Regions from separate parts of the Phenylobacterium sp. VNQ135 genome, predicted to be linked through region 1. Evidence: predicted binding sites of a transcription regulator. Region 1 holds the regulator's gene; each other region holds the start of a gene.
The links. The regulator LexA, encoded in region 1, represses DNA repair genes until DNA is damaged. The targets are predictions, from matches to a motif close to ATGTTCNCNANNTGTTCT.

Region 1 (5,275 bases):
TGGACCAGCGTCTCGCCGTCCTGCGGCGCTTTCAGGCGCACCACGAAAGGACGATCAGGCGCGTCGTTCGGCGAGGCGTCGCGCCACGGCGACCGGACGACTCGGCCTTCAGCACGGGCCAGTTCGCGCTCGGCCTCCAGCTCCTCGGGCGTCATGTAGTCTCGATAGGCCGCGCCGCGGGCGAGGAGGTCATCGACGGCTTCCCGGTGTCGGTCCGCCCGGACGAACTGAAAGACGGGCTCTTCGTCGGCCTCCAGGCCAAGCCACTTCAGGCCGTCGAAGATGACCTGCACGGCCTCTTCGGTTGAGCGCTCGCGATCGGTGTCCTCGATGCGCATCAGGAACTTGCCGCCGGTGTGGCGGGCATAAAGCCAGTTGAAAAGCGCGGTCCTCGCCGTGCCAATGTGCATCATGCCGGTGGGCGAGGGGGCGATCCGGGTGCGGACGGGACGGTCGGGCATCGAGCTCGAGGGGGCTGGGGAAGCGGGCGCAGAGGCCGCGGCGGCGCCTCTTAGCACGCCGATTCCACGCGCCGCCAGCCTGGGGGCGGTGTTGGCGTGGCTGCGGGATCAGGCCGAGGCGCAGGCGGATCGCTGGACGCTGTGGACGCCGGTCGCCTTCGGGAGCGGCTGCGCTATCTACTTCGGGCTCCTGCGCGAGCCGCAGGCCTGGGTCGCGTGGCTCGTGCTCGTCCTGGGCGTCGGCCTGGTGGCCGCCTCGGGGCGATGGACCGGCCGACGCGCCGCGGTCGTGGCCATGGCGCTCGCCGGCTTTGCGCTCGCAGGCTTCGGAATCGCCAAGCTCCGCACCGAGAGCGTCGCGGCGCCCGTGGCCATGCCAGGTGGGCGGCCGCAGATGGTGGAGGGCTGGGTGCTCGACGTGGCGCCGCCGGGCGAGGGCGGGCAGCGCCTGCTGATCGCTCCCGTGCGCGTCGGCGCGTGGAGCCCTGAGGCGACGCCGATCCGCCTACGCGTGACTCTGCGGCCCGATACGCCGTTGCCGCCGCCGGGGGAGCCGGTCCGGGTCTTCGCCATTCTCAACCCGCCGCCACCGCCGGCCGCGCCGGGATCCTACGATTTCGCACGGGACGCCTTTTTCGAAAGCGTGGGCGCCGTCGGCCTTGCGCTTCGGCCGCCCGAGTCCTTGACGCCAGATCGGCCAGCGCCCTGGCGGCTGCGACTCACCATGCGCATCAACGGTCTGCGGTGGGCGCTCACCCATCGGATCGTTCAGACCCTCGGGCCTGAGAGCGGCGGTCTGGCGGCAGCCATGACGACGGGCCACGAGGCCTATATCCCGGCCGAGCAGGTGGAGAACCTGCGCGCCGCCGGCCTTGCCCACATCATCTCGATCAGCGGCCTGCACATGGCCATCGTCGGCGGCTTCGCCTTCGCGGCGGCGCGGCTGGGCGTCGCCGCCTGGCCATGGCTGGCCCTGCGCGTCTCCGGCAAGAAGCTGGCCGCGCTCGTCGGGCTGGGCGCCGTGGGCGGATACCTCGTGCTGTCAGGTGCGCCGCCGCCAGCCGAACGCGCGGCCATCACGGCGGCTGTCGCGTTCGCCGCCATCCTCGTGGACCGGCAGGCGATCAGTCTGCATGCCCTGGCGCTCGCGGCCATGGGCGTGCTGCTGCTGCAGCCGGAGGCGGTGACGGAACCGGGCTTCCAGATGTCGTTTGCGGCGACGGCGGCTCTCGTCGCCCTGGCGGAAGCGTGGCCGCAGCCGGTGACGGAGATCTCCACGCCCTGGTGGATTCGCTGGCCCCAGGCCGCGGCGACCTGGATCGCCGCCAGTATCGCGGTGAGCTTCGTGGCGGGGCTGGCGACCGGGCCGTTCGCCATCCAGCATTTCAACCGTGTCTCGACCTGGGGGCTGCTGGCGAACCTGGCTGTGGCGCCGATTTCGTCCTTCCTGCTGATGCCGGCGCTGGCCATCGGCGCGGCGTTGGCGCCGCTGGGCCTTGGCCAGGCGCCGCTGGAAGTGGCTGGCTTCGCGATCGCTTTGATGAACCATGTGGCCGCCTGGGCCGCTTCCGCCCCCATGGCCCAGGCGCTGGTCCCCAGCGCGCCGACGTGGACGCTGCCGGCCGCGTTCCTGGGCTTGCTCCTTGCCTGCCTTTGGCGGGGCCCGCTGCGCTGGATCGGCGTGCCGCTCGCGCTCTCCGTGCTGTGGGTTCCCAGGCCGCCCGCCCCGGATGTCTGGATCAGCGCCGACGGCGCCGCGGTGGCGGTCCGCGAGCGTAAGGCGGCCATCCTGCTAAGGCCGGACGTGAAACTGTTCGGAGCCGAGCTGTGGTCCAGGCGCCGGGGACTGGAGCCGCTTGCCAGCGAAGCCGAGCGGGATAGGCGCTTCGCGTGCGACCGATGGAGCTGCGCGCCTGGGCCCGCGGCTCCCGTGCGCGTCGCCGCCGCCTGGAACCTGAAACGTCCGCTCAAGGAGGGGCGTCTGGAGCAGCTCTGCGCCTCGGCCGACATCGTGGTCCTGCGCAACGATTTCCGGCCGGAGCGCTGTCCCGCGCCTTTGGTCCTGACTGGCGCGGACTTCAGGGCCGGCGGCTCGGCCGAGCTCTTTCGCCAGAGGGGCGGCTGGCGGATCGTCTGGGCCCAAACCCTCCGAGGGCGTCGCCCGTGGACCTGGGGTCACGACCCGCGATGATGTTCGCCAAGCCCCTGCGCCCACGCGTCCGCTCGGGCGAGATCAACCGCAGCGTCCGCATCTGGCTGACGCCCAGGGTGCGCGTCGGGGGGCGTTATCCGCTGCTGGACGGCTTCATCGAGGTCACGCGTCTGCAGGAGATCGACCTCGCAGACGTGACCGATGCCCTGGCGCAGGAGACGAGCTTCGCGAGCCGCGAGGCCCTCATGGAAACCGCCCGCCACGGGCGTGGCGAGCGGGTGTTCCTGGTCGACTTCGTGTTCGTGCCCGGAGGCTAGTGGTAGCGGCGGATCAGGCCCACGAGGCGGCCCTGGACCGACACCTGGTCGGGCCCGAAGATACGCGTTTCATAGGCCGGGTTGGCGGCCTCCAGGGCGATGGACGCGCCCTTCTTGCGCAGACGCTTGAGCGTGGCTTCCTCTCCGTTCACCAGCGCCACGACGATGTCGCCCGAATTGGCGCTGTCGGTCCGGCGGATGACGACGAAGTCGCCGTCCAGGATGCCCGCGTTGATCATCGAGTCGCCCTGGATCTCGAGGACGAAGTGCTCGCCCGCGCCCAGCATGGCTTCCGGCACAGGCAGCCGGTCGCGCTCCTGCTGGATGGCCTCGATCGGCGTGCCCGCCGCGATCTTGCCGAGGATCGGCAGCTCACGGGTGTCGTTGGCCGCGACGGGCATCTCCTTTCCCGCGTCGACCAACTGTGGCTTGAAGGGCGCGCGACCCTTCGGCGGGGCTGCGGCGGTGGCCTGTTGCGGCAGGCGGACGACTTCCAGGGCCCGCGCCCGGTGGGGCAGGCGGCGCAGGAACCCGCGCTCCTCAAGCGCCGTAATCAGCCGGTGGATGCCCGACTTCGAGGCCAGATCCAGCGCCTCCTTCATCTCGTCGAACGAGGGCGAGACGCCGGTTTCCTTGATGCGCTCATGGATGAACATGAGCAGCTCATGCTGCTTGCGGGTGAGCATTGGGCGACCTCTGGAACAAAGCGCAAACGTTGTCTGATGTTCTGTAGATGTTCCAGATTAATGTCAAGTTACCAAGAGACCGCTTGAAAAATCAGAGGAAAATCTTGGTGGGGAGACGCGGCGAGTGCGACTCAGCCCAGCAAGTCGCGCGTGGCGGCGGTCACGTCGTCCTGGCGCATGAGGCTTTCGCCCACCAGCATCGCCTTCGCCCCAGCTCGTTCCAGGCGAGCAGCGTCGGCCGGCGTGAAGATGCCGCTCTCGGTAACCAGCAAGGCGTCGGACGGCGCGAGCGCGGCAAGGCGCTCGGTATTGGCGAGGTCCACCGTGAAGCTGCGGAGGTCGCGGTTGTTCACGCCGACCAGATCCGCGCCCAGCGCGCCGGCGCGCTTCATTTCCGTCTCGTCGTGCACCTCGACCAGCGCGTCCATCCCGAACCGGCGCGCCTCGGCCATCAGCTCGGCGGCGAGGCCGTCGTCGATCATGGCCAGGATCACCAGGACGGCGTCGGCGCCGAGGTCGCGGGACTCCGCCACCTGCCAGGGATCGACCAGGAAGTCCTTGCGGATGCAGGGCAAGGCCACGGCGTCGCGGGCGGCGATCAGGTATTCATCGCGGCCCTGGAAGCTGGGCTCGTCGGTCAGCACCGAGAGGCACGCCGCGCCGCCGGCCTCGTAGGCGCGGGCGAGGACCGGTGGATCGAAGTCGGCGCGGATCAGACCCTTGGACGGCGAGGCCTTCTTGATTTCGGCGATCAACGCCAGTCGGCCCGGAGCGTGCGCACGCTCCAGGGCGGCGCGGAACCCGCGGGAGGGCGAGCCGGCGGGCGTGATCGTCGGACGCTGCGCCTTACGCGCGGCGACCTCCTCGCGCTTGTAGGCGGCGATCTTCTGCAGAATGTCGCTCATGCGGCGGTCACCTCGATGAGCTTGTCCAGCGCGGCATGGGCACGGCCGTCATCGAGGACGGCATAGGCCAGTTCGACGCCCTGGCGCAGGGTTTCGACCTTCTCGCCAACCAGGAAGGCGGCCGCGGCGTTCAGGGCCACGATATCGCGGTAGGCGCCGGGCTCGCCCGCCAGCAGACGGCGCAGCGCGTCCGCATTCTCGCCCGGCGTGCCGCCGGTGAGGTCAGCCAGGGCGGCGCGCCGCAGGCCCACCGCCTCGGGCGTGACGGTGAAGAGCCGCACCTTGCCGTCGCGCAGCTCGGCGACGGCGGTCTCGCCCGTGGTCGTCATCTCGTCCAGTCCGGAGCCATGCACGACCCATGCGCGCTCCGAGCCCAGCATGCCCAGGGCCTCCGCCAGGGGCTTCACCCAGCGCTCGGCGTAGACGCCCACCACCTGGCGTTCCGCGCCAGCGGGGTTGGTCAGGGGGCCGAGCAGGTTGAAGATGGTCCTGAAGCCCAGTTCCGCGCGGATCGGCGAGACGTGGCGCATTGCGCTGTGGTGCGCCGGAGCGAAGAGGAAGCAGATGCCGGCCGTCTCGAGCGCCTTGAGCTGCGCTTCGGGCGGAGCGGAGATGTTGACGCCCAGCTCCGTCAGCACGTCCGCCGTGCCGGACTTGGACGACATGGCCCGGTTGCCGTGCTTCGCCACCTTCAGTCCGCCCCCGGCGACCACGAAGCCCACCGCCGTCGAGATGTTCAGCGTGTGCAGGCCAT
Region 2 (5,275 bases), on a different contig from region 1:
CTGCACCAGGACCTCTACGGCGAGCACGTCTTCCCGCTGCAGGTCGCGGTGCTGCTTTCGGAGCCCGGGCGTGACTTCGAAGGCGGCGAGTTCGTCCTGACGGAGCAGCGGCCACGGATGCAGTCTCGGGCCGAGGTCGTGCCGCTGCGCCAGGGCGACGCCGTGATCTTCCCCGTCCATCATCGGCCGGTGCGGGGCGCCCGCGGCCTTTACCGCGTGAACCTGCGTCACGGGGTGAGCCGGCTGCGCAGCGGCCGACGCCACACGCTCGGAATCATCTTCCACGACGCGGCGTGAGCTCGGGCGCGAGGCGGGCTTGCAGGCCCAGGGCGTTGGCCATGGCCGCGCCGGACGTGGTGTTGTCGAACACGCACCAGGCCTCCGCCGCGCCGGACGCCTCGATGGCCCGCGCCAAGGCGTCGAGCGCAGCACCTTCGTAGGCGGAGTAGTACATCCGGGGCGAGCCGTGCAGCCGCCAGTAGGCCAGTTCCGGCCAGCCGCCGGGCGCCGCCGCCAGCGGGTGGCGGGCCGGGTCGGCGGCGACGCGGGCGATGCGGTGCGCCTTGAGCCGTTCATCGGCGTCGGCTGCGAACCATGTCGGGTGCCGGGGCTCGCAGACTGCCGCACCCGGCCACACGTCGCGAAGCGCGACGAAGAACGCCTCCGCGACCTCCACCTCGTAGGCCAGGCTGGGCGGCAGCTGGACCAGCAAGGGCCCGAGCTTGTCGCCAAGCTGTTCCGTCTCCGCGCGGAACGCGGCGAGCGGCTCCGCGGCGTCCTTCAGGCGCGCCTCGTGGGTGATCCGGCGCGGCAGCTTCACGGCGAACCGGAAGTCCGCCGGCGTCGTCTCGACCCAGCGAGCGTAGGTGGCCGGCCGATGGCTGCGATAGAAGGTGCTGTTGATCTCCACCGCGTCGAAGCGGGCCGCGTAGCGTTGCAGACCGCTGCCGTCCGTGGGGAACGCCTGCGCCACCGCGCGCGGGATCGTCCAGCCGGCGGTGGCGATGTGCAGCCTCGTCATGGCGGCGCCAACGCGCGGCGCAGGTCTCGGTTCGCGACTTTCGGACTTGTGTTGCGGAAGCAGCATTGGCCCGCGATCGGGCTCCGACGATGTTCCGGCCACGCAAAAGGAGCCCGATCATGTCCTTCATCGTGTCCGGCCTCGACGCCGGCGAGTTCCAGCCGCTGTTCGGCCTGTCCGACGTCGAGCTCGCCGCTCGCGGCGTGAAGCGGATGACCGTGACCGCACCGCTGGGTTTCCCCTGCCGCATCAGCCTTGAGGACCGTCCCGTCGGCGATACGGTGCTGCTGCTGAACTACGAGCACCAGCCGGCGGACACGCCTTTCCGCTCTCGGCACGCGGTGTTCGTCGGCGAGCAGGCCGGCCCGACGAGGCAGTATGTGGACGAGCTGCCGCCGGTGCTGGCGGCGCGGCCGTTCAGCTCGCTGCGTGCGTTCGACGCCGCAGGGATGATGACCGACGGCGTTCTCGTGCCGGTGCGCGAGCTGCCCGACGCCATCCGGCGGATGCTGGAGACGCCCGGGACGGCCTATCTGCACGCGCACTATCCGGGCCGCGGCTGCTACGCCGCTCGCATCGACCGGGGCTGAGCGGCGCACGGGCGTGTGATGCCCGGCCGCGCAACCATCTATTCGCAAACGGGTTTCCGCCTCCGACCGATACGGAGGAGACGAAGAAGCCTTGCGCCATCCGCTGAAGCTGCTGGGGGTGATGACGATCGTGGGCGCCGGCCTGAGCGCAGCCCCTGCCCTCGCCCAACCCGGCTGGACCACCGTCGCCAACGGTGTCGCGGGTCAGGTGGCGATGCAGACGCCGGCGCGCGCCGAACCGGTCAGTCTGGCCGCCAGGCAGGCGGTGCAGGCAGCACCGTTCGAGAAGCCCGGCCCCCGGAAGCTCGATCTCACCGTCCGTGGCGACGACAAGCTGCGCGGCGACGTTGAGCTCCGCCAGAAGGACGCATGGAACGAGGCCGATGGCTTCCAGTTCAGGATGACGAAGGTCGCCTACACGCGGCGCTTCTGACCCGCATCTCGCCCAGAGGCCGCATGATCCGCTCGTTCCTCATCGGTTTCGCCACGGGACAACGCTCGCTCACGCCGCTCGCCATCGTCAGCGAGGCCGCCCGTCGCGGCCGGCTGGATGATGGCGGCGCCCCTCGCCTGCTGGCCTCGCCGTGGGTGACGGCCGCCGTCGGCGCGCTGGCCGCCGGCGAGATCGTCGGCGACAAGCTGCCCTCGGCCCCGGACCGGATCGTGCCCGCCGGCATGGCCGTTCGCCTGGTGACCGGCGGCCTGGTCGGCGCGGCGCTGGCCGACCGCGAGCAGCGCTACCTCGGCGCGGCGCTCGGCGTCGCCGGCGCGGTGATCGGCGCGCATCTGGGATGGCGGGCGCGGATGTGGGCTCTCCGCCGCTGGGGTCAGACCCCGACCGGCCTGGTCGAGGATGCGCTGACGGCTGGAGCCGCCGGCTGGCTGGTCGCGGGCCGCGCGCGCGCCGCCTGATCGATCCCCGCGCGCGGAGCCAGCCTCCTGCTGACAGCGTGGTGTCAGCAGCGCTGCGGCCTGCCGTCGCGGACGGGCTATGTTCGCCTTGCGTTCCCGTGTTATCGATGACTCGCGTTACCTACATTCAGCGGTCTCGCCGCCGGGCTTCTGCATCAGGACCTTCCGCGGCGCTTTGCGTGTTTCCGGGACAGAATGGCCGACAACCAGAACTTCATCCGCGTGCGTGGCGCGCGCGAGCACAATCTCAAGGACGTCAACGTCGACATCCCGCGCGGCGAGCTGGTGGTGATCACCGGCCTGTCAGGCTCGGGCAAGAGTTCGCTCGCCTTCGACACCATCTACGCCGAGGGCCAGCGCCGCTACGTCGAGAGCCTATCGGCCTACGCACGCCAATTCCTGGAACTGATGAGCAAGCCGGACGTGGACCTCATTGAGGGCCTGTCGCCGGCGATCTCCATCGAGCAGAAGACCACCAGCCGCAATCCGCGCTCGACGGTCGGCACGGTCACCGAGATCCATGACTACATGCGCCTGCTGTGGGCGCGGGTCGGCGTTCCCTATTCACCCGCAACCGGTCTGCCGATCGAGAGCCAGACCGTCAGCCAGATGGTCGACAAGCTGGCCGCCGTCGACGAAGGCACGCGCCTCTATCTGCTGGCCCCCGTCGTCCGCGGCCGCAAGGGCGAGTACCGCAAGGAGATCGCCGAGTGGCAGAAGGCCGGCTTCCAGCGGCTGAAGATCGACGGCGAGTTCTATCCGATCGAGGACGCGCCCACGCTCGACAAGAAGTTCAAGCACGACATCGACGTCGTCGTGGACCGGCTGGTGACGAAGCCCGGTCTCGAGAGCCGCTACGCCGACAGCCTCGAGACGGCGCTGCGCCTGGCCGACGGCATCGCGGTGGCCGAATGGGCTGACGTCGCCGAGGGCGAGAAGGAGCCCCGGCGGCTGATCTTCTCGGAGAAGTTCGCCTGCCCGGTCTCAGGCTTCACGATCAGCGAGATCGAGCCGCGGCTGTTCTCGTTCAACAATCCCTACGGCGCCTGCCCGGTCTGCGACGGCCTGGGCGCGAAGCTCGCCTTCGACGCCGACATGGTCGTGCCGGACAAGGACAAGAGCCTGCACAAGGGCGCGATCTCGCCCTGGGCCAAGGGCCCCTCGCCGCTCTACATCCAGACGCTGCAGGCGCTCAGCCGCCACTACGACTTCTCGATGGACGAGCCGTGGTGGAAGCTGCCGGAGAAGGCCCGTCAGGTCGTGATGCACGGCTCGGGCGACGAGAAGATCCGCTTCGTCTACGACGACAACGCCCGCAAGTACGAGGTCAACAAGACATTCGAGGGCGTGCTGCCGAACCTTGAGCGCCGCTGGCGCGAGACCGACAGCTCGTGGGTGCGCGAGGAGCTGGGCCGCTACCAGTCGGAGACGCCCTGCGAGGCCTGCAAAGGCTATCGCCTGAAGCCGGAAGCGCTCGCCGTGAAGATCGGCGGCAAGCACATCGGCGAGGTGTCGACGCTCTCGATCCGCCACGCGGGCGAGTGGTTCCAGGCGCTGGAGGGCGAGCTCACCGACAAGCAGATGGAGATCGCCCGGCGCATCCTGAAGGAGATCAACGACCGCCTGCGGTTCCTGGTGAACGTCGGGCTCGACTATCTGAACCTGTCGCGCGGCTCGGGCACGCTGTCGGGCGGCGAAAGCCAGCGGATCCGCCTGGCCAGCCAGATCGGCTCGGGCCTCACGGGCGTGCTCTATGTGCTGGACGAGCCGTCGATCGGCCTGCACCAGCGGGACAACACCCGCCTGCTGACCTCGCTGAAGGGCCTGCGCGACCTCGGCAATTCGGTGCTGGTGGTCGAGCACGACGAGGAGGCGATCCTCACCGCCGACTACGTTATCGACATGGGACCGGCGGCTGGCGTCCACGGCGGCGAGATCATCGCCCAGGGGCGGCCCGAGGAGATCCAGGCCAACCCCAAGAGCATCACCGGCCAGTACCTGTCGGGCGCCCGCGAGATCACGGTGCCGGACGAGCGGCGGCCGTTCTCGAAGAAGAAGATGCTCCGCGTGATCGGCGCCCAGGGCAACAACCTGAAGAACATCACCGGCGAGATCCCGGTGGGCACCTTCACCTGCATCACGGGCGTGTCCGGCGGGGGCAAGTCCACCTTCACCATCGAGACGCTGTACAAGGCGGCGGCGCGCCGGCTGCACAACGCCTCGGACGCGCCGGCGCCGCACGAACGGATCGAGGGGCTGGAGAACTTCGACAAGGTCATCGACATCGACCAGTCGCCGATCGGGCGCACGCCGCGATCGAACCCGGCCACCTACACCGGCGCCTTCCAGCCGATCCGCGACTGGTTCGCCGGCTTGCCCGAGGCCAAGGCCCGCGGCTATGGCCCGGGACGGTTCTCGTTCAACGTGAAGGGCGGCCGCTGCGAGGCCTGCCAGGGCGATGGGCTGATCAAGATCGAGATGCACTTCCTGCCGGACGTGTACGTCACCTGCGACGTCTGCCACGGCCGCCGGTACAATCGCGAGACGCTGGAGGTGATGTTCAAGGGCAAGAACATCGCCGACGTCCTCGACATGACCGTCGAGGAGGCGGCCGACTTCTTCAAGGCGGTGCCGCCGATCCGCGAGAAGATGGAAACGCTGAAGCGTGTCGGGCTCGGCTACGTGAAGGTCGGCCAACAGGCGACGACGCTATCGGGCGGCGAGGCCCAGCGCGTGAAGCTGTCGAAGGAGC
Region 3 (5,275 bases), on a different contig from region 1:
AGCCGCCGCCGCCCTGCAGATGCGCGCCGCCGTCGATGGCGATGGTCTGGCCGTTCACATAGGCCGACAGCGGATGCAGCAGGTAGACTGCCAGGTTGGCGAGCTCGCGCATCTCGCCGTTACGGCCGAGCGGGATCATCGGGTCCTTGTCCTCGGCCAGACCGCCGCCGCCGGGGTCGAGCCGAGCGCTCATGCCCTCCGTCGGGAAGGGGCCGGGCGCGATGGCGTTGAAGCGCACGCCGCGATTGCCCCACTCCACCGCCAGTGACTGGGTCATGACGTTGAGGCCGGCCTTGGACATGGCCGAGGGCACGGTGAAGGGGCCGCCGTGCCAGACCCAGGTGGTGAGGATGGAGACGACCGAGGCGGGCTTGCCCTCGGCCAGCCAGCGCTTGCCGGCGTCCAGGGTGACGAAGAACGAGCCCCGGAAGACGATGTTGGCGATGGCGTCGAAGCCCTTGGGCGTCAGGTCCTCGGTGCGGCTGATGAAGTTGCCGGCGGCGTTGTTGACGAGCCCGGTGAGCGCGCCGCCGGACCAGATCTCGTCCATGGCCTCGTGAATGGCCTCGGGGACGCGGATGTCGCAGGCCTGGCCGACGCAGCGGCCGCCGGCGTCGCCGTGGGCCTCGTTCAGCTCGTTGGCGGCGGCCTCGATGACGGCGCCGCGCCGGCCCCAGATGTAGACGTCTGCGCCCAGCATCAGGCAGGCCTCGGCCATCACCTTGCCCAGGCCGGTGCCGCCGCCAGTGATCAGCACCCGCTGGCCCTTCATCAGGCCCGGGCGGAACATCAGGTCTTCGGCCGTGAAGTGGGTCATCGGCGGGCTCCCTCGCGTTTTGAGGAAGTGGGCGGCCCTGACGCCACGGAGGTCAAGCGGGCCTCAGAGCGCCTGGGCCTGGAATGTGGTATCCACCCGCCGGATGAACTCCATCGCCGCCGCCGGGGCGCGGACCTTCCCCTCGTGGATCACGAAGGCGTAGACGTCGCGCGGCTCCTCGGGCGGGCCGGTGCGGTCCAGCGGCTGGAAGTCGCCAGGGATGCCGCCCTGGGCATACGCCCTGAAGCGGTCGGCCCACATGTCGAGGTCCTTGGCCTCGTAGCCGGTGGGGATCTCGTCATTGGCGGACAGCAGTCTCAGGTAGACGAAGTCGGCGGTGACGTCGGGGATGAACGGATAGTTCTCGTTCTCGGAATTGCAGATCGCCACGTTGCGGTCGCGGCAGAGGCCGACGAACCTGGCGTCGGCGAAGGAGGCGTTGCGCACCTCCACGACGTGCTTCAGCGGCAGGTTCTCGAGGCTCCGCGGCAGCAGGTCGAGCCAGGCGGCGAACTCGTCGTAGTCGAACTTCTTGGTCGGCGCGAACTGCCACAGGATCGGGCCCAGGCGGTCGCCGAGTTCGGTCAGCCCCTGGCCCAGGAAGATGTCCATGCTGCCCTTGCCGTCGGACAGCACCTTGCGGTTGGTGCAGAAGCGGCTGGCCTTCACCGCGAACTTGAAGCCGTCGGGCGTGGCTGCGCGCCACTTGGCCCAGCTGTCCGGCTTGAAGCTGGAATAGTAGGTGCCGTTGATCTCGATGGCGGTGAGATGGCGGCTGGCGTAGGCCAGCTCGTCGGCGTGCTTCAGGCCCTCGGGATAGAAGACGCCGCGCCAGGGCTCGAAGGTCCAGCCCCCGATGCCGCAGCGGATTTTCCCTTCGCCGGCCATGTGGCGTCTCCCGTCAGCTGTCGACGGTAGAGGTAGCCGCGGGAGGCGCGGTTCTCAAGATGTTCCCAGATGGAAAGGGCGGCGCCGGAGCGCCGCCCTCCTTGAGTGGTCCTACTTCCGCTGGGCGGCGGTCTTGTCGCGTTCGGCCTTGAACTCGGCGCCCTGCTTCCACTCGGGCCAGCGGCTCGAGTTCGCGAGCTCGGAGCCGAGGTCGTAGAAGACCGAGAGCTCCTGGACCACGCCCGACATGTCCCAGTTGGGATCGAACTCGTCGGCGGGCTGGTGGTACTTGTCGCGGGTATAGGCTTCCGACGCGGCCTTGCCCGCCGCCTTGCCGCCCTTCTCGAGGTCTTCACCGGAGCCGAACGAGATGGCCGGCACGCCGCGCTTGGCGAAGGGGAAGTGGTCCGAGCGGTAGAAGCTGCCCGCCTGCGGGTTCGGATCGGGGCTGAAGCTCATGCCGTACTTGGACGCCACCTTGATCATGTCGTCCTGCAGGGTCAGCGGCGCGTTGCCGGACATGGTGATGTCCTTCGACCGGCCCAGCAGGTTCATGCCGTCCATGTTCAGCACGCCCACGGTGGTGGCGAGCGGATAGAGCGGATTGTCGGCGTAGTACTCCGAGCCCAGCAGGCCCTTCTCCTCGGCCGTCACGGCGAGGAACATCACCGAACGCTCGGGCTTGGGCCCCTTGGCGAAGGCGCGGCCCAGCTCGATCAGCGCCGAGGTTCCGGACGCGTTGTCGAGGGCGCCGTTGTAGATCTTGTCGCCACGCGCGTCGGCCAGGCCCACGCCGAGGTGGTCCCAGTGGGCCGAGTAGATGACCCGCTCGTCGGGGCGCTTGGCGCCGGGGACGACGCCCACGACGTTCTTCGACACGACCTTCTGGGCGTCGACGGCGTAGTCGGTGGAGAAGGTGACGCCCTTCAGCTCGACCGGCTTGAAGTCGCGGGTCTGGGCCTGCTTCTTCAGGGCCTCGAAGTCGAGGCCCGCGGCCTTCAGCATGGCCACGGCGTTGTCGCGCTGGACCCAGCCTTCGAGCGGCGCGTGCGCCTCGGACGGGTTCTTGCGGATGACGTCGAAGATCTCGTTGGTGTTCGAGTTCTTCACGGTGTTCCAGCCGTAGGACGCCGGGGCCGTCTCGTGGATCACCAGGAAGCCGACGGCGCCGCGGCGCGCGGCCTCCTCGTACTTGTAGGTCCAGCGGCCGTAGTAGGTCATGGCCTTGCCGCCGAAGTCGCCCTGACCCGTCTCGAAGTCGGGATCGTTGACGAGCACGAGGGCGATCTTGCCCTTCAGGTCCATGCCCTTGAAGTCGTCCCAGTTGCGCTCGGGCGCGGTCACGCCATAGCCGGCGAAGACGACCGGCACGTCCTTGAGCGTCAGCCGGTCGACGCCGGTCTGGGCGGCGCGGATGGCGATCTGCTCGCCTTGCGTCCAGGCCTCCGTCTTGCCCCCCAGGTTCACCGACACGGCCACCGGGCCCTTGGTCGCGAAGCGGGCGAGCGGGACGTCCTGGGTCCAGGCGCGGCCGCCGTCGGCCTGCTTGTCGCCGGCCGGCTGCACGCCGGCGGCCTTGAACTGCTGGATCAGGTAGGCGACCGTCTTCTCCTCGCCCTTGGAAGCGGGGGCGCGGCCTTCGAAGTCGTCGGCCGAGAGTACGCGGATGTCTTCCTTGATACGGGCGCCGTCGAGGGCCGGGGCGGCGAGCGCGGCGGTGGCGAAGGCCGTGGCGGCGACCGCGCAGAACAGGAGCTTCTTCAAGTCTCGAACTCTGGGTTTGGTTGGAGCTGGCGCGACGCTAATCACGCCCAAGGGGTGCTGACTAGCGCCCAGCCTGCCGGCGGGCGATGAACGCGCCGATTCCGTCGAGAACGACCTGCAGACCCTGCTCGAAACGGTGACGCGGGTCGGTCATGAGATGACGCTGTTCTCGCCAGGCCTCGCCCAGCCGGATCAGGTGCGGGAAACGCTCAGGGTCGAGACGCGCCTGCAGCGCCGGCTCGACGATGGCCACCCACTGTTCGTCGGTCATGCCGCTGCGTTGTTCGGCTTCGCGGGCCTCCCTCGCCTCGTTGAGCGCGCCCTCGATGTAGTTGTGGAGGACGTCGACCAGCAGGTCCTTCTCGAGGTCGGTCAGGCCTGCGCCTTCCAGCGCCGCCATGACGGACTCGACCCGGATCATCAGGTTCGGCCCCAGCGGGGGGCGGTGCAGGGCGAAGCCGAGGAGCCAGGGGTGGCGCTCGGTCAGTTCCCACCGGCCGCGGGCCATGAACTCCAGCGCCGGGCGCCACGAGAGGCCGGGCGGCGCCTGCTCCCCCTCTCCCAAGACCCGGTCGTACATCAGGGCCAGCAGCTCGTTCTTGGAGCGGACGTAGGTGTAGATCGCCATCGGCGAGACACCCACCGCCTGGGCGACGCTGCGCATGGAGATGGCCCCCAGGCCTTCGCGGTCGGCGACGGCGATCGCGGCCTGGACGAGGTCGTCGGTGGAGAAGCGCGGCTTGGGGCCCCGCTTGCCGGGCTCCTGCACCCCCCAGAGCAGCTCGATGCTGCGCCGCGGATCGTCGTCGCCCGGGTGTACCTTGGATTGTTCCTTGCCCATGCCGCTCCAGTAAGCTCGCAACTAACACTTTACATCATACGGAGTTTGAGGCAAACGGCGGTCCGCACGGGATCCGCCAGAGATCCCGGCCGGGAAGCGACGACTAGGAACAGCGAAAGGCGGCGGCGGAGATTGCGCCGGACGCTCAAACTTTGTTCAACCAACGCCGGTCTTCTCCCCAGGGCCTATGATCCAGATGCGCACCGCAGCCTCCCTCGGCGCCCCGCTGGCCGTCCTGGCCGCCCTCTCGCTCGCCGCCTGCGCGACGCCGCGCACCGCCGACGTGAACTTGCCCGGCGCCTATGAAGCCCCGGCCGCGCCGGCGGGCGCGATCGCGCTCGACCAGTGGTGGACCGGCTACGGCGACCCTCAGCTCACCGAGCTGGTGCAGCAGGCGCTGACCCGCAACACCGACGTGCGCACCGCCGCCGCGCGGCTGCAGGAAGTGCGCGCACAGCGCACGAGCGCCATCCTGCAATACCTTCCGCAGGGAGACGCGAGAGGAACGGCCAGCCGCACCCACACCGAGCAGCTCTCGGGGACTGAGGTCGACATCCCGGGCTTCTCCACCAGCGGCACCAGCGAACGCTACGCCTTGGACTTCAACGTCAGCTGGGAGATCGACCTGTTCGGCCGGTCGCTCGCCGCGACGCGGACGGCGAACGCCGAGGTTTCCGCGGCGCGCTTCGCCTTCGAGGGCGCCCGCGCGGCGGTCGCCGCCCAGACGGCCGACGCCTATTTCCAGGCCCGCGGCCTGGCGATCCAGCTGGCCGATGCGCGCGAGACGGCGCGGATCCAGCGCGAGCTTTACGACATCGCCTCCAAGCGGGGCGCGCTGGGGCTCTCGGCCACGTCGGAAGCCGACCGCATCGCGGGCGAGCTCGCCCAGGCCGACGCTCGCGCCCAGGCGCTGGAGGCCGAGCTGCAGGTTCAGAAGCGGGCCATCCTGATCCTCGCGGGCCGGG
Region 4 (5,275 bases), on a different contig from region 1:
TACACCCTGCTAGCGGTGATGGCCGGCTGGGTGCTGTTCCGCGACGAGAGCCTTTCGCAGGCGCTGGGCTACTGGCGCGCGCTTGTGGATCCGACCGGCTTCACCGTCCTGCCGCTCGCCACCCAGGTGGCGCTGGACAACCAGGTGCTGGCGGCGCTGGCGCTGGGCTGCGTCTTCGCCTACCCGGCCCTGCCCTGGGCCATGAAGCGCCTCGGCGCGCCAAGGCTCGAGGCCTCGACCACCCTGGAAGCCCGCCTCGACACCCAGGGCGTCCACGTGCTGGCCACGCCGCTGCTGATCGCGGGCCTGGTGCTCTCGGTCGCTTTCCTGGCGGGCTCCAGCCTCAACCCCTTCCTGTACTTCCGGTTCTGATGGCCCGGTCCCTCCGCGCACATTGGATCGGGCTGATGGGAGCGAGCGCCGCCGTGCTGGCCGCCGGCTTCCTGGCGCCGAGGCTCGCGCCCGCGCCCGACCTCGCCGAGAACCGCGCCCCGGCCCCAGCGCCCGAGCTGAAGGCGTCATGGCGGGCGTTGCGCGAGTATCCGCAGGCGGCGGACGCCTGGGTGGCGGACCACTTCCCGGCCCGACCGCACCTGATCGGGGGCCTCAACTTCCTCCGCGCCAAGCTGGGCGTCAGCGGCTCGGAGAAGGTGATCGTCGGCCGCGACGGCTGGCTGTTCTTCGACAACGGCACGCACCTGGGCTCGGCCCGCAACGACCCGGCCTACACCGACGCCCAGGCGGGCCAATGGCTGGCGGGACTGGCCGGCCGGACCGAGGCGCTCCGGGCCCGCGGCGCGACCTATCTCGTCGTGGCGGCTCCCGACAAGGAGACGGTCTATCCCGAGCTCGGGCCCCGCTGGTTCAAGGGGCCGAACCTGAACCGCCCGGCCGAGCTGCTGCCGGCGCTGGCGGCCAGTTCCCAGGCGGGTGAGGTGCTCTACCTGCACGAAGCGCTGGAGCAGCCGACCCGCTGGGGCCTGAAGACCTACACGCCGAACGACACCCACTGGACGGGTCTCGGCGCCTATTACGGCTATGCCGCCGTGATGCGTCGGCTGCAGGCCTTGGGCGTGGCCGAGGGGCCGCGGCCGCTGGACGACTTCGTCGAGGTCCGCGAGCGCGACCCGAACAAGCCCAGGAATCTCGCCCTGATGCTGGGCGTCGCGAGCTTCGTGAACGTCGACTACCCCGAGCTCGCCGATCCGGCCGCCGAGGACCGGCTGCGCGTCACGTGGCTCACGCCCTCCCAGGACTGGACCCAGCCGCGGGTGATCGACACCGGCCAAGCGGGCAAGCCCGTGCTGCTGATGACGATGGACTCGTTCTCCAACGCCTTCCTGCCGTTCTTCTATTCGCACTTCAGCCGCATCGTGCTGGCGCACAATCAGGACGGCCCGTGGCGCGACGACCTCATCGAGCGCTACCAGCCCGACGTGGTCATCCTGGAGGTGGTGGAGAACGGGCTGCCGCTGGTGATGGCCCCGGCGCCGGAGGCCAGCCTGACCGCCCGGCAGCGCATCGCCGCGGCCCTGGACCTGCCGCATCGCGTGCCCGCCGAATACGAGGTCGCCCGGGTGCGGCCCCGCGGCCCGATGCCGACCATCACCGGCGGTCCTGGACCAGACCTCCTGCGGGGCGGCCCGCGCGCGGAGATCATCCTGGGCCGGCAGGGGCCCGACACCGTCGACGGCGGCGACGGCGACGACATCATCCGCACGGGCGCCGGCGGCGACAGGATCGACGCCGGTCCGGGCGCCGACTGGATCAGCGGCGACAAGGGCGACGACGTGCTGCGCGGCGGGCGGGGGCCGGACATCTTCGTCACGCGAGCCGACGTCGGGACCGACCACGTGCTGGACTTCTCCGCCGCCGAGGGAGACCGCGTCGTCGTGGAGCCGGGCGTGCCCTATGAGGTGCGCCAGGAGGGCCCCGATGCGGTGATCGTCACGCCGGGCGGGCGGCTGGTGCTGGTCGGGGTCCGTGCGGACACGCTGCCGACGGACGCCGTCGGCCGACGCTAGCGCGCGACGTGCGCAGCGCCTATGTCGCTGACCTGAGCCGTTCAGCCCGAGGAAGCGCATGTCTCTGAAAGTCGCCGTCCAGATGGATCCCATCGAGGGCGTGAACATCGAGGGCGACACGACCTTCCTGATGATGGAGACGGCCCAGGCGCGGGGCCATTCGCTGTTCGTCTACACCACCGACAAGCTGGCGATGGAGGACGGCCGGGTGTTCGCCCGCGGCCGCGACGTGCAGGTGCAGCGGGTGGCCGGCGGCCACGCGACGCTGGGCCCCTGGCGCCGGACCGAGCTGACCGAGTTCGACGTGGTCCTGCTCCGCCAGGACCCGCCCTTCGACATGCACTACATCGACACCACCTTCTTCCTGGAAGCGATCCATCCGCGGGTGCTGGTGGTGAACGATCCGCGCGAGGTGCGGAACGCACCCGAGAAGCTGTTCGTGACGAAGTTCCCCGGCCTGCAGCCGCCGACGCTGATCACCCAGGACCGGGACGCGATCTACGATTTCCGGACCCGCCACGGCGATATCGTCATGAAGCCGCTGAACGGCCGCGGCGGTTCGGGCGTGACCCGACACCTGGCCGACGACCCCAACATCGACGCCATGCTGGAGCTGCACGCCCAGATCGGCCGCGAACCGGTGATCGTGCAGAAGTTCCTGCCGTCCGTGACCAGGGGCGACAAGCGCATCCTGATCGTCGACGGCGAGCCCGTGGGGGCGATCAACCGGGTGCCGGAGAAGGGCCAGATCCGCTCCAACCTGGCCGTCGGCGGCAAGGCCGAGCCGGTGGAGCTGACCGCCCGCGACCGCGAGATCTGCGCGACCATCGGGCCGGAGCTGAAGGCCCGCGGCCTGGTCTTCGTCGGCATCGATGTGATCGGCGACTATCTCACCGAGATCAACGTCACCTCGCCCACGGGCGCGGTGGCCCTGAAGCGGTTCACCGGCGTCGACGCCTCCGAGGTGATGTGGACGCGGATCGAGGCGCTCCGGAAAGGCGCTTAGCGCACCACGTTCGGCGAGCGCATCAAAAGGCGCCTGCAAGTCGCCGTATCCTTTAGGTTTCCCGAAAAGTTCCTTTTCTGTTCTTGATCCAGGCCACGCTTCATGCTGTGGTTTGTGGATAAGTCTGGCTTGACCACAACAGCTTGGGGCTGGGGACGAGGATGGCGGCGCGCGTGGTGACCCTGGCGTTTTCGGGCGTGGAGGCCGTCCGCGTCGACGTCCAGGTTCAGTTCACCGGCGGGGCGGTGGCGTTCATCGTCGTGGGCCTGGGCGACAAGGCGGTGGCCGAGAGTCGCGAGCGGGTGGTCGCCGCCTTCGCGGGCATGGGCCTGGCGATGCCTGGCCGTCGGATCATCGCCAATCTAGCGCCCGCCGACCTGCCGAAGATGGGCAGTCACTACGACCTGCCGATCGCGTTGGCGGTCATGGCTGCCATGGGCGTGATCCCGCCCGACGCGCTGGAGGGCTGGGCGGCGATGGGCGAGCTGTCGCTGGACGGCCGGATCGCGCCCGTCGCGGGCGCCCTGCCCGCGGCTATGGCGGCGGGCGCGCAGGGACTGGGCCTGATCTGTCCCGAGGCGTGCGGGCCCGAGGCGGCCTGGGCCGGCGAGACCCGCGTGCTGGCGGCGCCCTCGCTGATCGCGCTGGTGAACCACTTCCGCGGAACCCAGATCCTGGCGCCGCCGAAGCCCGGGCCGATGCTTGACGACGAGCGCACGCCGGACCTGCGCGACGTGAAGGGCCAGGAGAACGCCAAGCGGGCCCTGGAGATCGCCGCCGCCGGCGGCCACAACCTGCTATTCTCCGGCCCGCCCGGCTCGGGCAAGTCGATGATGGCCGCCAGGCTGCCGGGTCTGCTGCCGCCGCTGACGTCCGAGGAGCTGCTCGAGACGTCGATGATCCATTCGGTGGCGGGCCTGATCGCCAAGGGCCAGCTCACCCGCGCGCGGCCGTTCCGCAACCCGCACCACTCGGCCAGCATGGCGGCGCTGACGGGCGGCGGCCTGAAGGCCAAGCCCGGCGAGGTCAGCCTGGCGCACAACGGCGTCCTCTTCCTCGACGAGCTGCCGGAGTTCGGCGCCCAGGCGCTGGACAGCCTGCGCCAGCCGCTGGAGACCGGCGAGGTGGTGGTGGCCCGCGCCAACGCCCACGTGCGCTATCCGGCGCGGTTCCAGCTGGTGGCGGCGATGAACCCCTGCCGCTGCGGCCAGGGCGGCCCCGGACGTGGCGCGTGCGGCCGGGCGCCGCGCTGCCAGACCGACTACCAGGGGCGGATCTCAGGGCCGCTGATGGACCGCATCGACCTGCAGGTGGAGGTCCCGCCAGTGACCGCCGCCGACCTCGCCCTGCCGGGGCCCACAGAGGGCACGGCCGAGGCCGCGTCGCGGGTGAGCGGGGCGCGGGCCTTGCAGGCGGAGCGCGCCCAGCGGCTTGGCGGGGCGGCGCTGAACGCGCAGGCCGATGGCGACTTCCTGCAGGCCGCCGCGGCGCTGGACGACCCGGCGCGGGCGCTGCTCACGCGGGCGGCTGAGGCGGGCGGCCTGTCGGCGAGGGGCTGGACGCGGACCCTGCGGCTCGCCCGCACGATCGCCGATCTGGAAGGCTCCGAGTCGGTGCGACGCGTCCACGTCGCCGAGGCGCTGATCTACCGCCGCGTGGCGGTTGCGGGCGCCCCGGCGCCGGCCTGGGCGTAGCGCGGCGAAGTCCAGGCGCCGTAGGCGATGGTGGCGAGCAGCAGATAGCCCCAGATGATCCCGGCGGTGAGGTAGGCCCAGCCGCCGACCGTCGGATCGACCATGCGCGCGATATGGGTGACCACCGACAGCAGGTGGAAGCCCGCGGCGAACAGAGGCCAGTAGCGGGCGCTGCGCAACGCGATCCAGACGAATACCGCGAGCGCGCCGATGTCCACGACCAGCACGCCCCATTCGGTTTCCAGGCCTTGGTAGCGGAACATGATCTTGCTGAGCAGCCAGCCGATCAGCACCGTATTCGCCGCCAGCCGCTCGTCCGGGCCGCCACGACACATCGCGACGGCGAACATCGCCAGGGTGGCGAGGGTCCACGGCAGGTGGGCGAGCGAGAAGAACTGGGAAAACAAAAGGGCCCTCGGTCTTGCCGAGGGCCCACAATGGCAAAAACTTCGGAGTTGCGGAACGGGCGACTAGGCCGCCCGCACCTCGCGCAGGCGGCGACCGGCCTCTTGCGTGGAGGCCGTCGGCGCCGGCTTGTCGCCCGCGTCCCC

Region 2: a site for LexA is predicted at 2,603-2,620, ahead of uvrA (excinuclease ABC subunit UvrA). Genes of this name have one in related genera too.
Region 3: a site for LexA is predicted at 1,754-1,771, ahead of ACO2Q0_RS05960 (DUF72 domain-containing protein). Genes of this name have one in related genera too.
Region 4: a site for LexA is predicted at 3,097-3,114, ahead of ACO2Q0_RS08550 (YifB family Mg chelatase-like AAA ATPase). Genes of this name have one in related genera too.

What each region holds. Positions count from the first base shown of each region.
Region 1 is NZ_JBMSDS010000003.1:599,383-604,657, forward strand. It holds gene gltX (glutamate--tRNA ligase) at 1-461, opposite strand, end outside; gene ACO2Q0_RS14110 (ComEC/Rec2 family competence protein) at 412-2,652, shown strand; gene ACO2Q0_RS14115 (hypothetical protein) at 2,652-2,930, shown strand; gene lexA (transcriptional repressor LexA) at 2,927-3,616, opposite strand; gene trpC (indole-3-glycerol phosphate synthase TrpC) at 3,748-4,521, opposite strand; gene trpD (anthranilate phosphoribosyltransferase) at 4,518-5,275, opposite strand, start outside.
Region 2 is NZ_JBMSDS010000001.1:257,857-263,131, forward strand. It holds gene ACO2Q0_RS01270 (2OG-Fe(II) oxygenase) at 1-297, shown strand, start outside; gene ACO2Q0_RS01275 (DUF72 domain-containing protein) at 275-1,021, opposite strand; gene ACO2Q0_RS01280 (DUF1203 domain-containing protein) at 1,141-1,611, shown strand; gene ACO2Q0_RS01285 (hypothetical protein) at 1,703-2,044, shown strand; gene ACO2Q0_RS01290 (DUF4126 family protein) at 2,068-2,523, shown strand; gene uvrA (excinuclease ABC subunit UvrA) at 2,719-5,275, shown strand, end outside.
Region 3 is NZ_JBMSDS010000002.1:57,766-63,040, reverse strand. It holds gene ACO2Q0_RS05965 (SDR family oxidoreductase) at 1-817, opposite strand, end outside; gene ACO2Q0_RS05960 (DUF72 domain-containing protein) at 881-1,705, opposite strand; gene ACO2Q0_RS05955 (M28 family metallopeptidase) at 1,817-3,469, opposite strand; gene ACO2Q0_RS05950 (TetR/AcrR family transcriptional regulator) at 3,531-4,310, opposite strand; gene ACO2Q0_RS05945 (efflux transporter outer membrane subunit) at 4,498-5,275, shown strand, end outside.
Region 4 is NZ_JBMSDS010000002.1:555,629-560,903, reverse strand. It holds gene ACO2Q0_RS08565 (MBOAT family O-acyltransferase) at 1-372, shown strand, start outside; gene ACO2Q0_RS08560 (alginate O-acetyltransferase AlgX-related protein) at 372-2,024, shown strand; gene gshB (glutathione synthase) at 2,083-3,030, shown strand; gene ACO2Q0_RS08550 (YifB family Mg chelatase-like AAA ATPase) at 3,192-4,724, shown strand; gene ACO2Q0_RS08545 (hypothetical protein) at 4,676-5,131, opposite strand; gene ACO2Q0_RS08540 (hypothetical protein) at 5,195-5,275, opposite strand, start outside.